Regions from separate parts of the Providencia sp. genome, predicted to be linked through region 2. Evidence: predicted binding sites of a transcription regulator. Region 2 holds the regulator's gene; each other region holds the start of a gene.
What was found. The regulator Fur, encoded in region 2, represses iron uptake genes when iron is present. The targets are predictions, from matches to a motif close to ATAATAATGAGAACNACTATCAA.
Positions count from the first base shown of each region.

Region 1: sodA (superoxide dismutase [Mn]) is a predicted target of Fur. The motif match lies at 1,761-1,783, and genes of this name have one in related genera.
Region 3: feoA (ferrous iron transporter A) is a predicted target of Fur. The motif match lies at 1,656-1,678, and genes of this name have one in related genera.
Region 4: ACTH6U_RS15015 (siderophore-interacting protein) is a predicted target of Fur. The motif match lies at 1,429-1,451, and genes of this name have one in related genera.

Region 1 is NZ_JBQDNB010000027.1:44,823-48,909, forward strand. It holds gene ACTH6U_RS17185 (ATP-binding cassette domain-containing protein) at 1-114, shown strand, start outside; gene yiiM (6-hydroxyaminopurine reductase) at 132-812, opposite strand; gene sodA (superoxide dismutase [Mn]) at 957-1,583, opposite strand; gene acs (acetate--CoA ligase) at 2,060-4,015, shown strand.
Region 2 is NZ_JBQDNB010000006.1:100,337-104,423, forward strand. It holds gene ACTH6U_RS07135 (type I secretion system permease/ATPase) at 1-253, shown strand, start outside; gene ybfE (LexA regulated protein) at 425-718, shown strand; gene fldA (flavodoxin FldA) at 869-1,396, shown strand; gene fur (ferric iron uptake transcriptional regulator) at 1,579-2,031, shown strand; gene ACTH6U_RS07155 (bactofilin family protein) at 2,805-3,320, shown strand; gene chiP (chitoporin ChiP) at 3,584-4,087, opposite strand, start outside.
Region 3 is NZ_JBQDNB010000005.1:99,910-103,996, reverse strand. It holds gene feoB (Fe(2+) transporter permease subunit FeoB) at 1-1,313, opposite strand, end outside; gene feoA (ferrous iron transporter A) at 1,398-1,628, opposite strand; gene ACTH6U_RS06130 (Tex family protein) at 1,996-4,087, opposite strand, start outside.
Region 4 is NZ_JBQDNB010000020.1:67,657-71,743, forward strand. It holds gene ACTH6U_RS15000 (cytochrome ubiquinol oxidase subunit I) at 1-188, shown strand, start outside; gene cydB (cytochrome d ubiquinol oxidase subunit II) at 178-1,188, shown strand; gene ACTH6U_RS15010 (DUF2474 domain-containing protein) at 1,145-1,324, shown strand; gene ACTH6U_RS15015 (siderophore-interacting protein) at 1,487-2,326, shown strand; gene zinT (metal-binding protein ZinT) at 2,548-3,201, shown strand; gene phoH (phosphate starvation-inducible protein PhoH) at 3,294-4,079, opposite strand.

The sequences.
Region 1 (4,087 bases), on a different contig from region 2:
CAAGCTAACCATATTATTTATATGGAAAATGGCAAGGTAATTGACCAAGGGTCGCATTACGAACTGATAGATAGAAGCCCTTGGTATCAACAATTTATTCATCACAATACATGAACAGTATATGAATTATATTAGCCACGTTTACCAAATAAACGATGGCTAAATTCTTCAATACAGCGATTATCCAAGCGATTTTGCATAGTTAAACTCCAACTTGCCGATAACCCAGCCGCACTGAGAAGGCGACGATACAGCTCTTCATCATAAGGCGCATGGAACGCTATCATAATCGCTTCTTGTACCGAAATATCACTATTACGGCTCAATAACTTCAAGGGTGTGCTTGCGCTAACACTACCGGTTTTAATCACTCGGTATAACCAACCACATCGCCCAGTTTCTTGCATCACTTGGGCAAAATTTTCGATCCCTGTTAAGCCATTAAGTTTATAACAAGGGGAACGGGGCTGGGTCACTTGAATACGGGCATCACCCCAAGCAAATATATCACCAATAAATACACTTTCTTCTGTCATACCTTCTGTTGATATATTTTCACCAAAAGCAGGTGGGATAAATAACTCTTCCTGTTCAGGGTAAGCATTTAACCACAAAGCATAGTGTTCTCTTGGATAATGGCACAATGCTCTATCGGGACCACCATGAAAACGTTTTTCCGCCTGCTCATCACCTTCAAGCCCCATTTGTCCTAACGACAATAAGCCATCCGCTTCTCGCTTATAAATAGCGCTTTGACCACAAGATTGCGTTGATTGAATTTTGCCGATAAATACTTGAGGAAGGAATTGCATTGGCTTTAGTCTCTATTTAGGTCAGCACAAAGGGCTTCCATCATAAAGAATGCGATGAGATATAACAATAATTGACCAAATTAAAACAGGCATGATTTGGTTTAAATCATGCCTGCAAAATTATTCAATTAAAATTGAACAAAATTATTTAGTTTTTCCTGCAAAACGTTTTGCAGCTTCATCCCAATTCACTACTGACCAGAAGGCCTTAATGTAATCAGGACGGCGATTTTGGAATTTCAGGTAATATGCATGTTCCCATACATCTAAACCAATGATTGGATAACCTGATACACCAGAAATAGCTTCACCCATAATCGGGCTGTCTTGGTTAGCAGTTGATACAACAGCTAATTTGCCGTCATCTTTAAGTACTAGCCATGCCCAACCAGAACCAAAACGTGTTGCAGCGGCTTTCTCAAATGTCTCTTTGAATGCATCTACGCTACCGAAATCACGCTCAATCGCAGCTTTCAATTCGCCATTTAATTCAGTACCTAATTTCAAACCATCCCAGAAGAAAGTGTGGTTTGAATGGCCGCCTGCGTTATTACGTACAAAAGTACGTTGATCAGCAGGGATTTGATCCAATTTTTGAATCAATACATTAATATCTAAACCTGCTAATTCAGGTAATTTTTCTAATGCTGTATTGGTATTTGTAACATAAGTCTGGTGATGCTTAGTATGGTGGATTTCCATAGTTTGTTTGTCAAAATGAGGTTCCAGCGCATCATAAGCATAAGGTAAAGCAGGTAATGTATAACTCATATTATTGTCTCCAGTGACTTATTAATATTTTCCCGTCTTACTCCAAGTTGCAGCTTACCTGTAACTCGAACTATTTTGGGTACATACCCTTAACTTCTCATTTTCAACACAAGGCTAATAGGGTATGCACTTACGTAATTACGCATCTTGTGAATTAGTACCATTATAGTTATTTTACTGTTAATGAAAATCATTATCAAATCCATAATAATTTTGTGGTCTTTCTCATCCGCTATCATTACTCTCTAATTCAGTAACAAATACCAATACACCAGCTATTTCATTTTCTTTACAACCAGATAATCTGATATTTTCAGCATTTAACTTCAGATTTACATTTAGCATCAAATGATAATCCTGAAAATCTGATTACAATTAATACGTGATCTTCCGCTCAAAAGAAAAACAAATATCTATTTTTCTCTTTAGTTAACTATTTTTTGACATAGTATTAACATCTGCAAGGAGATAATAATATGACTCAAATAACTAAACATCCAGTTCCTACTGCAATTGCTAAAAGTGCCCTAATAAACGAACAACAGTACAACGATGAGTACCAACGCTCGATTCAAGACCCTGAAGGATTTTGGGGCGAAAAAGGAAAAATCGTTAATTGGATAAAACCGTATACCCGTGTCAAAAACACCTCTTTCGACCCCGGACATATTGATATCCGTTGGTTTGAAGATGGTACTTTAAACTTAAGCGCGAACTGCTTGGATCGCCATCTGGCTGAAAAAGGTGACCAAACAGCGATTATTTGGGAAGGTGATGACCCATTATCATCAAAACATGTCACTTATCGCGAACTACATCATGATGTTAGTCAGTTTGCGAATGTATTAAAAAAATACGGTATCCGTAAAGGTGATGTCGTCGCTATTTATATGCCAATGGTTGTTGAAGCTGCGGTGGCAATGCTGGCTTGTGCTCGTATTGGAGCTATCCATACGGTCATTTTTGCAGGTTTTTCACCAGAAGCGGTATCAGGCAGAGTCATCGACTGTAAAGCTAAGCTTATCATCACGTCTGACGAAGGGCTGCGCGCAGGTCGTGCAATCCCGTTAAAGAAAAATGTTGATGATGCCCTCACAAACCCACAAGTTACCACGGTTACAAATGTTATCGTTTACCACCGTACAGGAAACTCACCAAGCTGGGTTGAAGGCCGTGATCTATGGTGGCATGACATTATTCAAGGTGTCAGTGCAGACTGCCCACCAGAAGAAATGAATGCAGAAGACCCTCTGTTTATCCTCTACACTTCTGGCTCTACAGGCAAACCTAAAGGTGTATTACACACCACGGGTGGCTATCTGGTCTATGCAACATTAACATTCAAGTATACCTTTGATTATCACTCAGGTGAGGTTTACTGGTGTACAGCTGATGTCGGCTGGGTCACAGGTCACAGCTACCTACTGTATGGTCCATTATCAAACGGTGCCAAAACAGTAATGTTTGAAGGCGTACCCAATTACCCTTCGGTTAATCGTATGTGCCAGATTGTAGATAAACACCAAGTTAATATTCTTTATACTGCGCCAACCGCTATTCGAGCCCTTATGGCCGAAGGTGATAAAGCGATTGAAGGAACAGACCGTAGTTCACTGCGTATCCTCGGTTCCGTTGGCGAACCAATCAACCCAGAAGCTTGGGAATGGTTCTATAAAAAGATTGGTGATAGCCGCTGCCCTGTCGTTGATACATGGTGGCAAACTGAAACTGGTGGCTTCATGATAACCCCACTACCGGGTGCCACCATGCTAAAACCGGGTTCAGCTACCTTACCTTTCTTTGGTGTTCGACCTGCAATTGTCGATAACCTCGGAGAACCGCTAGAAGGTGCGGCAGAGGGTAACCTCGTCATCATTGATTCATGGCCAGGTCAAGCGCGTACCTTATTTGGTGACCATGACAGATTCGAACAAACTTACTTCTCTACCTTTAAGGGAATGTATTTTAGTGGTGATGGTGCTCGTCGTGATGAAGATAGCTACTTCTGGATAACTGGGCGTGTGGACGATGTATTAAATATATCAGGACACCGCTTAGGGACTGCGGAAATAGAATCTGCTCTCGTTTCACATCCAAAAGTTGCTGAAGCCGCAGTTGTTGGTATTCCTCATAATATCAAAGGGCAAGCTATCTATGCTTATGTCACTTTAATATCAGGAACAGAACCTTCCGCCGAGCTCTATACCGAAGTTCGTAATTGGGTACGCAAAGAGATAGGCCCAATTGCAACACCTGATGTTCTACACTGGACTGACTCTTTGCCTAAGACTCGCTCCGGCAAAATTATGCGCCGTATCCTACGTAAAATTGCATCAGGAGATACCAGTAATTTCGGAGATACCTCCACGCTGGCAGATCCGGGTGTAGTCGAAAAACTACTCGAAGAAAAACAATCAATGAGTATGTCATAACGCCAAAAGGCCAACTCATAGAGGCGGCCTTACATACATCCCAACAAGATGGTTTACTCTAAATAATTCGAG
Region 2 (4,087 bases):
ACCTGATATTTTAATTCTTGATGAGGCAACCTCTGCTCTGGATTATGAATCAGAAGCCGCTATTATGGCAAATATGCCTTCGATCGCTAAAGGTAGAACAGTAATTAGCATTGCACACCGGCTCAATACAATTATGCATGCAGATAAAATTTGTGTCATTCATGATGGTGAAATCACCGAAATGGATACGCATGATAATTTGCTTAAACAAAATGGGTTATATGCAAGTTTGTGGCAACAACAAACTCAATAACAGTACAAAAAAGCATCACTAATATAGCAAGTGATGCTTTTTTATTAAAAGTGCCTTTTTTTTAATCTATCAAGTCCTTTGAGCATGTATGCAACTATGGCACTACAGAATCAGCTAGGGTATCATTGCGCGCTGAATTACTGGCACACCCCTCCTTTAGCAATAATAGATATGGCAAAAGAACAAACTGATCGCACTACACTGGATTTGTTCGCCGAGGAACGTAGGCCTGGGCGACCTAAAACTAGCCCGCTATCGCGGGATGAACAATTAAGAATCAACAAACGTAATCAACTTAAACGCGATAAAGTCAATGGATTACGCAGAGTTGAACTAAAACTAAATGAAGAAGCTGTCGCGGTATTGAATCAGTTAGCTGAAGAAAAAAATATAAGCCGTAGTGAATTAATTGAAGAAATATTGATGTCTCAACTAGAGCAAACCTCTGAGGCAACAAACAAATAATTTCATCTTGATGAATCACACAAATTTGACAGACTTATCAACGTTTTTTCGCCAAAATAGGGCGTAAAATTATACTTACTTTCGTTCTAATTTAGTTCTAGCAGGCGATAAATGTTAAAGCTGCTAGAAAAACAAGAGGTTAATCACTTTATGGCAGTCATCGGCATTTTCTTCGGAAGTGATACAGGTAACACAGAAAATATTGCCAAAATGATCCAAGAAAGATTAGGCAAGGACGTTGCAGAAATCCACGATATTGCTAAATGTAGCAAAGAAGACATCGAGGCTTTTGATATCCTACTTCTTGGTATCCCGACTTGGTATTACGGTGAAGCTCAATGTGATTGGGATGATTTTTTCCCAACGCTCGAAGAAATTAATTTTGAAGGCAAACTTGTCGCACTATTTGGTTGTGGTGACCAAGAAGATTATGCGGAATACTTCTGCGATGCGATGGGAACTATCCGCGATATTATCGAGCCAAGAGGCGCTGTTATCGTAGGTCATTGGCCGACTCAAGGTTATAACTTTGAAGTATCTAAAGGTATGGCTGATGATAACCATTTTATCGGCCTAGCAATTGATGAAGATCGCCAGCCAGAGCTGACTGATGAACGTGTTGATGCATGGGTAAAACAGATCTCTGAAGAAATGTCTCTTGCTGAAATTATTGGCTAATGCTCAATTAAGAGCTTAATCAGTAAGCTCTTAGAATATAATTATAATAATGAGACAATACATGGTTTCTATTTTTGTTTTCCATGCCTATAATTGTAAATCAGTTTAGAAGACAACTGGATTTATGTTAAAAATGTCTCATTATTGTTAAATTCATGATTCAAGATACAGGACAAACCCGCATGACAGACAACAATAAAGCATTGAAAAATGCTGGACTCAAAGTCACTCTTCCTAGATTAAAAATTCTGGAAGTACTTCAGGAGCCTGAGTGCCATCACGTCAGTGCGGAAGATCTCTATAAAAAGCTAATTGATATTGGTGAAGAGATCGGGTTGGCTACGGTATACCGTGTATTAAACCAATTTGATGATGCAGGTATTGTCACCCGTCATAATTTCGAGGGTGGAAAATCTGTATTCGAATTAACTCAGCAGCATCACCATGACCACTTAATCTGTTTGGATTGTGGAAAAGTGATTGAGTTTACTGATGAATCAATTGAAACTCGTCAGAGAAATATCGCTGCACGCCACGGAATTAAGCTATCTAACCATAGCTTGTACCTCTATGGCCACTGCACCGATGGTAATGACTGCCGTAGTAATGCTGATGCACATGAAGCAAAAGAATAACTTAGTACACTTATCGTGATGTCGATGACGTTACAGTAATGTTACGATTAAATCTTAAAATACCTGATAGCCTAAAGTTATCAGGTATTTTTTTTATATAGCTCATCTAACTGCCATCATTATTTATCACAACAACGCTTAAATTCATTTATTTAGCGCCATAAAAAAACATCTAACGCACCTTTTAAGAATCTCATATATTTAATCTATCTCTAACAGTAAAAAGCACCAATAGTTGACTTAAGTACTTAATTTATAACTTTTATTATCTGCTTTAATGTTAAAAATAAAGCTAAGCTATAATGTGTTGCAATTCAGTTTAAATCCTTTATATTAATTGGCTAATTATCTTATCCTTACTAATACATAAGACACAGGATAATACGTTAAAGGCACTTTATTTTGTTTACTTCATATACACAAAATTAATACCAATAAAGTCTTACACACAATACGCTAAATTAGAGTTAAATTATCTTAGCGTTATGAAATCCTACACTCAAAAAATTAAAATAAATACGCGTTTTAATTGTAACAATAGAATTAAGTTAACTTTCTGTAACCTAATTACCTTATGTTTTATTCAGTCGTTATAATAATTTGTAAGAGATTAAGTAATGAGAAAATCATATCTTTTTATTAATACTAGTTTTTTCTTCTGGTTTCTTACTTTGATAGCATGGATTTTTAGTCGCTCTACCCTGAGCCTATTTTCATTTGTATTATCAATTCTGTTCTTGGTCTTATACTTTAATCAGAAAAAGGTAAGTAAAATGTTCACCAGAAAACAAAATAAATCAGCACCAGAAAATGCCATATCAACGACTCAACCAGAGATCATACCAATGAGAGAAGAACAAACTGGCGTGTCAACACCGACAGTAAGTGAAGAAAAAACCAATACTATAATTGCTAGAGACGTTGTATTTGAAGGTAATATTACGGCAAATGAACTCGTTCATATCTATGGTAAAGTGATTGGAAATATCACAGGAAAAGATAATACTGTTAAAGTAATGTTAAATGGTCAAGTCACCGGAAATATAACCAGCAAAGAACTCGTTGTTAATGGCAAAGTTGAAGGTGAATGCTTATCTGATTCAATTAGTATCGAGAACAATGGTGAGATTCACGGCGTTATCCAATATACCAGTTTGTCGATTAAAAAAGGTGGCATATTATCAGGGCAGGCAAAAGTAAAAAATGCAGCAATACAGGCAGAAAAAGTGACTGTACTAAAAGATAAAATTAAACAAGAAGTACCTGAAAAAAACATTGCATCATTATAACAAATGACTCCTTTATCTATATCCATAATGAGCGTTATAAACATAATATTATAAATAAAAAACAAGATGACAAACATTCATCTTGTTTTTTTATACTTAATTAACTATTAGTTAGTCCACAATTAATCGATATAAGTGCATTTTTTTATTATGCTCATTAAATTGATTATTAATATATATGCTAATCGTTTTTGTATCACTTATTTTGGTAAGTTACTGCCATAATTAATTTATGACAGTGACTCAAACCAAATAGGCTAATTTTAGAAAATAGTAAATGGCATCATAACCATAAACTTAATATCTTTTTCATCTTGGAAAATATTACCATATCCACCACCCCAGCTAGGAATATCGGTATGATTATCATACTTGGTAAAATGTAATTTAAATGAAGTGTCTTTTGCTCGTCCAGTTTGAACGGTATACAGTATATCAAAATTCCAAGCACTCTCTTTTAGGCGTACATCTTGTGCATACTGCGTGTTAGTACTAGGTTTCGCATCCCAGCCATAGATATATGAGGTTCCAACTTTCCAACCCGCTAAATCCCAATTTTTCAAATCATACATAACACCTGCATATAATGCCTTTTCATTATTCGCATTCCAATCTGAACGGCCATCCCACCAAATGTCCATGCGTCCGTTTGAAGTCGCCCAACCTGGGGTCATACGTTGTAAGAAATACCCTTGATTTCCTTCTGCTTTAACGTAAGTTCCTTCCACTTTAAAGTCGAATTGCTCATAGGTATAACCTAAGGTCAT
Region 3 (4,087 bases), on a different contig from region 2:
AGTCGTGCACCACATGACATAAAGGGTGCCATTAATACTGTAATCAGTCTTTCCCGTGGAGCATCGAGTGTACGGGCACCCATAATTGATGGGACGTTACAACCAAATCCCACAATCAAAGGCACAAAAGATTTACCCGGTAAGCCCAGTGCTTGCATGAGCCTATCCATCACAAAAGCAGCACGAGCCATATAACCTGAATCTTCTAATAACGATAAGAATAGGTACATCATCCCGATTTGCGGCACTAATGGGAGAACTGTATTGATACCACCACCGACCCCTTGAGCGAGGAAAATGGTTAGCCATTCAGGGAAGTTAAAATAGGCACCAGTCCATTGAATACCGTGAATAAATATCGCCTCGGATGCACCTTCAAAGAAAGGTTGTAATGCGCCACCAATATTGATGGCTAAGACAAACATCAGGTACATCACGAATAAGAAAACAGGCACGCCAAGCCAACGATTCAGAATGTATTTATCAAGTGATTGAGTGAGTTTGTTGGGTTCAGCGGCACTATTATTAATTGCAGCATTACAAATTGTGGCGATAGATTGATAACGTGCATCCGCAATTAATAATTCAGGTTCTTCATGTAGATGTTCATTTAAGCGTAAGCGAATATCGGCAAGCTGCGTTTCTGAAATATTGGCTCGCTGACGACTATAGATATCGCCTTCTAATATTTGTAAGGATAACCAGCGGCGTTGTTGTTGGCTAAATTGTTGTGCTGAAATTTGTTCTGATAATGAATCGACAGCATCTAATAATTGAGGGGGATATTGGACTAACGCTTGTAGGCTATTTTGTGGTTGGCTATCGATAGCTTTTTTCAGCTTATCAATACCAGTTGCACGGGTGGATACCATTGGAATAACTGGGCAACCAAGTTGTTTTTCTAATTTTTCAATATCGATATCAATATGTTGGCTTTGCGCAATATCCAACATATTCAGCGCAACAATACAAGGTACGCCTAATTCAACTAATTGCAGCGTTAAGTAGAGATTTCGCTCTAAGTTAGAGGCATCAACGACGTTAATTAGCATATCGGCTTCGCCGCTCAAAATGAAATAACAGGCAATCTGTTCATCAAGAGAGGTTTGTTCCGAAATGGTGGTCAGTGAATAGGTGCCAGGAAGATCAACTAGCTCTATTTTATGATCCGCGGTATGGAAGCGGCCAACTTTTCGTTCGACAGTGACACCTGCCCAGTTACCTACCCGTTGGCGCGAACCGGTAAGCTGATTAAAGAGTGTTGTTTTACCGGCGTTGGGATTGCCGATTAGGCCGATAGTGAGTGGTTTCATAGTGTTTGCCAATAAATGTATTTGCCAGTGGAGAGTCTTGCCAATAGTTACAATAAGAATCTTATCGAGACCGATGACTTATTTTTACGCAGTTGGTGTTTCGTCTAGATTCAATAATGCTAAATCTTTTTTACGTAAAACTAAGCTGACTCGATGGGTTTCTATTTGAACAGGGTCACCAAAAGGTGCGACACGAACCACCTTAAATATGGACCCCGGCAATAAGCCAAGGGAAAGTAATTTTTGTCTATAAGCGGGGCTTATCTCTGGTGAGAAACCAAGTATTTTATAACTGCAATGAGGAAGTATAGCCATGTTGCCTTCCAATAATTTTAATGAATAACAATATTGATAATTATTATTAAAATAATAGATGCTTCCGTGATAAATGCGACGAAAAACAAAAATTAATCTAATTAACAATGATAATCATAATCATCTGCCTTTTGTTATATTTAGCCTCTTTTTTCGTCAATTTGGCTTGATATGGATCAACGAAGCGTTGAGTTGACAGTGTTTTGTTGGCGACGATGAGTTTAAGGCGTGAGTAAATATACGGAGTTAGATTTAAACAAAAGATGAGTTTTATTAATTTAATTTGTAATTGAATATATTGAAAACTAAACGCTTAATTAATAATCGACCCCATAACTATCATGTTATGGAGCCGATTAATGGATTTTTAACGTTTTTTGCCGAGTGCTGCCGCCAATGCATCACTCATGGCGCTATTGCCGGATGATGCTGAGTTTTGGCGAGATTGGCCTCTAGGCGCAGGTGCTTTACGTGTGTTTTTTTCTTGGGCTGGACTCGCATTGCGAGGCGCACTATTTGTGTCCCCAGGTTGTTCGTCTAAACGCATTGTCAGTGCAATACGTTTACGTGGAATATCCACATCGACCACTTTAACTTTGACGATTTCCCCTGTCTTGACGACTTTATGCGGATCTTCAACATAGCTATTGGATAGGGATGAGATGTGTACCAGTCCATCTTGGTGAACGCCGATGTCCACAAATGCCCCGAAGTTAGTGACGTTAGTTACCGTCCCTTCTAAGATCATTCCCGGAGTAAGGTCATTCATGGTTTCGACACCATCGGCAAAGGTTGCCGTTTTAAATTCAGGGCGAGGGTCACGGCCTGGTTTTTCAAGTTCTTTAATAATGTCAGTCACGGTCGGTACACCAAATTGCTCAGTGGTGAATTCACGCGGGCTTAAGCCGTTTAATACTTGTGAGTTACCCATGATTTCTTTTAGTGGCTGGCGGACGACTTCCAGAATTTTTTCCACGATAGGATAGGCTTCAGGGTGGACGGTTGATGCATCCAACGGATTGTTCCCATTGGTGATCCGCAAGAAACCGGCGCATTGTTCAAACGCTTTGGGGCCAAGACGCGCAACTTTTAACAGCTGTTTTCTATCAGCAAATTGGCCATTTTCATCACGCCAATCCACGACATTTTGCGCGATCATTTTACTCAAGCCTGCAACGCGAGTCAGTAGTGGAACTGATGCGGTATTAAGATCAACACCGACTGAGTTTACGCAGTCTTCAACCACTACATCAAGCTTACGCGCTAATTGTGTTTGGCTTACATCATGCTGATATTGGCCTACACCAATTGATTTCGGATCGATTTTAACCAGTTCTGCGAGAGGGTCTTGCAAGCGACGGGCAATAGATACTGCGCCACGTAAGGTCACATCAAGATTTGGAAACTCTAAAGCCGCTAATTCTGATGCCGAGTAAACGGATGCGCCAGCTTCGCTGACAATCACTTTCTGTGCAGTGACACCCGGATACTGATTTTGTACCTCAGCAAAGAAGCGTTCGGTTTCTCTTGATGCTGTCCCGTTACCGATAGCAACAAGCTCAACTTGGTGTTTTTGACACAGCTCTGCCACAATTGTGGCTGATTTTGCTGCTTGTCCAGTATGTGGATAAATTGTATCTGTCGCGATAACTTTACCGGTTGCATCGACAACGGCAACTTTAACACCTGTACGCAAACCTGGATCTAGCCCCATTGTTGCGCGCATACCAGCAGGCGCTGCCATTAGTAAGTCATTGAGATTACGGGCGAAGACATTAATGGCTTCTTCTTCTGCTTTCTCACGCAGTACACTCATGATCTCAGTTTCTAAATGCAGCAACACCTTAACACGCCATGTCCAGCTCACGACGGCCTTACGCCATTGGTCAGCAGGGGCATTATTTAAACGTAGGTCAAGGTGGCGAGTAATAATTTCTTCACAGTAACTTTCTTTTGGTGGCTCCTCAAATTGCGGGTCACAGTTGAGCGAAAGCTGCAAAATTCCTTCATTTCGGCCACGAAACATGGCGAGTGCGCGGTGGGATGGAACTTGGGAAACGGGTTCTTGATGCTTAAAATAGTCGCTAAATTTAACGCCTTCTGTTTGTTTGCCATCAGCAACAACAGAAACTAAGTGGGCATTTTTCCATAAATAGTCACGAACTTTAGCTAAAAGTGATGCATCTTCGGCGAAACGCTCCATTAAAATGTATCTTGCACCATCTAAAGCCGCTTTGATATCTGCTACACCGTTGTCTGCATTAATAAAGGTTTGGGCGAGTGTATCAGGTGATTGACTCGGGTCACTCCAAAGCGTATCGGCTAAAGGCTCTAATCCAGCTTCAATGGCAATCTGGCCACGGGTACGGCGCTTAGGTTTGAAGGGTAAATAAAGGTCTTCAAGCTCAGTTTTATTTAAAGTGGTATTAATCGCATTACTGAGCTCAGGCGTGAGTTTA
Region 4 (4,087 bases), on a different contig from region 2:
GGCAACCTTGGGTAGTCTATGGATTACAGCGGACCTCTGATGCGGTAAGTGCTCATGGGGAAATGCACATGAGCATTAGCCTAATCGCTTTCTTTGTGGTTTATGGCGGTGTTTTTGGAATTGGCTACATGTACATGATGAAATTAATTCGTAAAGGTATCGCGGAGGATCAACCCCATGGGCATTGATTTACCACTTATTTGGTTTGTCATTATCGTATTTAGTATGTTGATGTATATCGTCATGGATGGATTCGATTTAGGCATTGGTATTCTCTACCCTGCACTAAAAGATAGTCAAGACCGTGACTTAATGATGAATAGCGTTGCGCCAGTGTGGGATGGCAATGAAACCTGGCTAGTTCTTGGCGGTGCTGCCTTATTTGGCGCTTTTCCATTGGCCTATGCAATTGTACTAGATGCGCTATCAATTCCCCTCACTTTCATGTTACTAGCGTTGATTTTCCGTGGCGTAGCATTTGAATTTCGCTTCAGAGCTGATGAATCTCATCGTCGTCATTGGGACCATGCTTTTATTTGGGGTTCGATTATTGCCACTTTTATGCAAGGGATCGTTGTTGGCGCATTCATTCAGGGATTCCATGTCGAAAACCGCGTATTTATGGGTGGATATTTTGATTGGTTCTCACCATTCCCATTATTTTGTGGTTTAGGTTTAGTTGTCGCTTATGCCCTACTTGCTTGTGGTTGGCTGATTATGAAAACTGAGGGGCATTTACGCCGTACAATGTACCGTGTTTTACGCCCATTAACCTTATTCATGGTTACAGTGATCGCGGCAATTAGTTTATGGACCCCCATTGTCAATGAGGCGGTGTTTGAACGTTGGTTTTCATTGCCTAATCTGTTTTTCTTCTTACCAGTTCCATTATTGGTTATAACTTGTACATGGCTAATATTCAAAAGCGCAAAGCGTCAACAACATGACAGCATTCCTTTTTTAGCCGCATTACTATTGATTTTCCTTGGTTTTACAGGTTTAGGTATTAGTATTTGGCCAAATCTTATTCCACCAGCAATTAGTTTCCGTGATGCAGCAGGGCCATCAGAAAGCCTAGGCTTTATGCTAGTCGGCGCATTATTTATTATTCCTGTTATTTTGGTTTACACCTATTGGAGTTACTATGTCTTCAGAGGAAAAATTACCCCAGATCAAGGCTACCACTGATAATCTAGTCATCTCCCCCTGGTGGAAGAAACTGGGCTGGATGGTGGCAATTTGGCTAGGCAGTGTATTAGCACTATTTGCATTTTCTTCCGCATTTAGATTACTGATGACCGCCGCTGGAATGAAAGTAAAATAAATATTCCTGATAAATACCGCACTCATAAAAGGTGCGGTATTTTTATCTGAAAATACATATAGTTCTTTTTTAATTTGAATGGTTATACTATTTCAATTCATGATATGATAATGATAACAATTACCATATAATAATATTATCATTTGAAAAAGGAGACCGTCCGTGGCTACAGAAAACCCCGTCGAAAAAAATATATACCGCCCGGCGCCACCACAGCTCATTCAAGTTAAATCCATTATTGATGTAAGCCCTTCAATCCGCAGCATTACCTTCACGGGTGAAAAATTAGCAAACTACCCGACAGATTGTGAAGGTGGACACCTTAAAATTTTTCTTGCCCCCGATTTAAAAAGCAAACCGACATTACCTGTCTTAACAGAAAAAGGTCGCAGTTGGCCAGAAAATGAACCTCGCCCTCTCGTACGCACTTATACCGTTCGGGCCATTCGTCCACAAGTTAGTGAAATTGATATTGAATTTGCAATGCATGATGGCGCTACTGGCCCTGCATATCTTTTTGCCCGTGATGCTAAACCGGGAAATTGGATGGGAATAAGCAATCCTGGTGGGCCAGATCCACTATTACCGATTAAATCTCAATATTTTATGGCTGGCGACTCAAGTTCTTTGCCTGCTATCGCATCATTACTAGAGAAAATGCCTGCTAGTGCACAAGGAAAAGTTGTTTTACGTCTCGACAGTCAAGGAGATGTACGTGAATTAACCAAACCTGCCGCTGTTGAAGTGATTTGGATTTGTGGCAATATCAGTAAAACAGCTGAACTAATTAGTACATTTAAATCATGGGATATTCCCACTAGTGATGCTGCATTTTGGATCGCAGGTGAAGACCAAATTATTCGTGAGTTACGCCGTTTTATTAGGCGCGAAAAAGGGTTTGGTCGTGATGATATTTACGCTATTCCATACTGGCGCCATGGTTATGATGAAGAAGGTTATCACAACCAACGTCATGAAGTTATGGATAACCCTGACGACTAGCCTACATCAATTTAACGTATCAATTAATCGGCCGTGTTTATCTCGGTCGATTATCTTTCATTATCTTCTAACTCTATTTTAATCCAAATCTATTCTTCCCTATTTTAATTCAATAGCCATTTCATCAATAAAAAACTTTCCCTACACGCAATTGTTATGTTATAACGTTTCAATTAATTATTCACATAACAAAATCATTTCAATAGACGGGGAAAATACCAGTGCCTAAAAATAAACTGTTAAATATCACACTAAGTGTCTCTCTAGCCCTTGGTAGTTTTAGTGTATTTGGTCATGGGTCACATAGTCATACACATCCTCAATCTGAAAAGGCGATACAGGCATCGAAAGGAATTTTTGAAGAAAGTGATGTAAAGGATAGGCAATTAAGTGACTGGCAAGGTGTCTGGGAGTCAGTCAACCCATTACTACTTAATGGAAAACTTGACTCTGTTTTAGAACACAAAGCAAAAAATAATAAAGACAAAAGCGTTGAGGAATATCGTCAATATTATAAGCAAGGTTATGCAACAGATATCAATAATATCGGCATTGAAAATAACGTCATTGAATTTACCGAGAACGGTGTAGTAAATTCATGCCATTATACTTATTCAGGGTATAAAATACTTAATTATATCTCTGGTAAAAAAGGGGTACGCTACCTATTTGAATGCCAAGATGCAAATTCAAAAGCACCTAAATATATTCAATTTAGCGATCATATTATTGAGCCTCAGCAGTCAGGTCATTTCCATCTTTATATGGGAAATGAATCACAAGAAAAATTATTAAATCAGCTTGATAATTGGCCAACTTACTACCCCTACTCTCTTACGGATGAACAAATTGTTCATGAGATGCTATATCATTAATTAAGCAACACCCCATAATAAATATGCCCCTATTTATTTACTAGGGGCATATAAAAGTAAAACGCTGCAGTAGTAGATTAGATCGTTATAAATTAGTTGTTATAAGCTAATAACGCCTTATGACAAAGTTGCGATCTGACGCAATCATCAATAGTGAAGTTCACCATCGATACCATTTCATCACTGCTAAAACGTTGCAATGCATCAGCAAGCCCCGATGATACACCTTCAGGTAAATCACATTGAGTCACATCGCCGTTTACAATTACCGTTACGTTCTCTCCCAATCGAGTTAAAAACATTTTCATTTGGGTCACAGTGACGTTTTGTGCTTCATCTAAAATCACTATCGCATTTTCAAACGTTCGCCCTCGCATATAGGCAAAGGGAGAAATTTCTACTTTAGCAATTTCAGGGCGTAAACAATATTGTAAAAATGAAGTTCCTAATCTTTTCACCAGAACGTCATATACAGGGCGAAAATAAGGTGCAAATTTTTCGGCCATATCCCCCGGTAAAAAACCGAGATCTTCTTCGGCCTGTAAAACGGGTCTCGTGACAATAATTTTACTGATATCCTTATTAATCAGTGCATCTGCCGCCAATGCGGTACTGATATAAGTTTTACCACAACCAGCTTCACCATTTGCAAAGATCAGCTGCTTATGTTTAATCGAATTAATATAGAGCTTTTGCGCTTCATTCCGTGGCATTATTGGGCTACCATCACGGCGTTCTTTTGCCATACCAATAGGCTCAATGCCTGTGAAATCAGCAAAAGAAGTGACGTTATTCATATCAAACCTACCTGAACGTTCTTTACGTGATGTACGTTTTGTTTCGCGACGTGCCTTTATTGCAGCTTTTTGTCTACTCATAATATTAA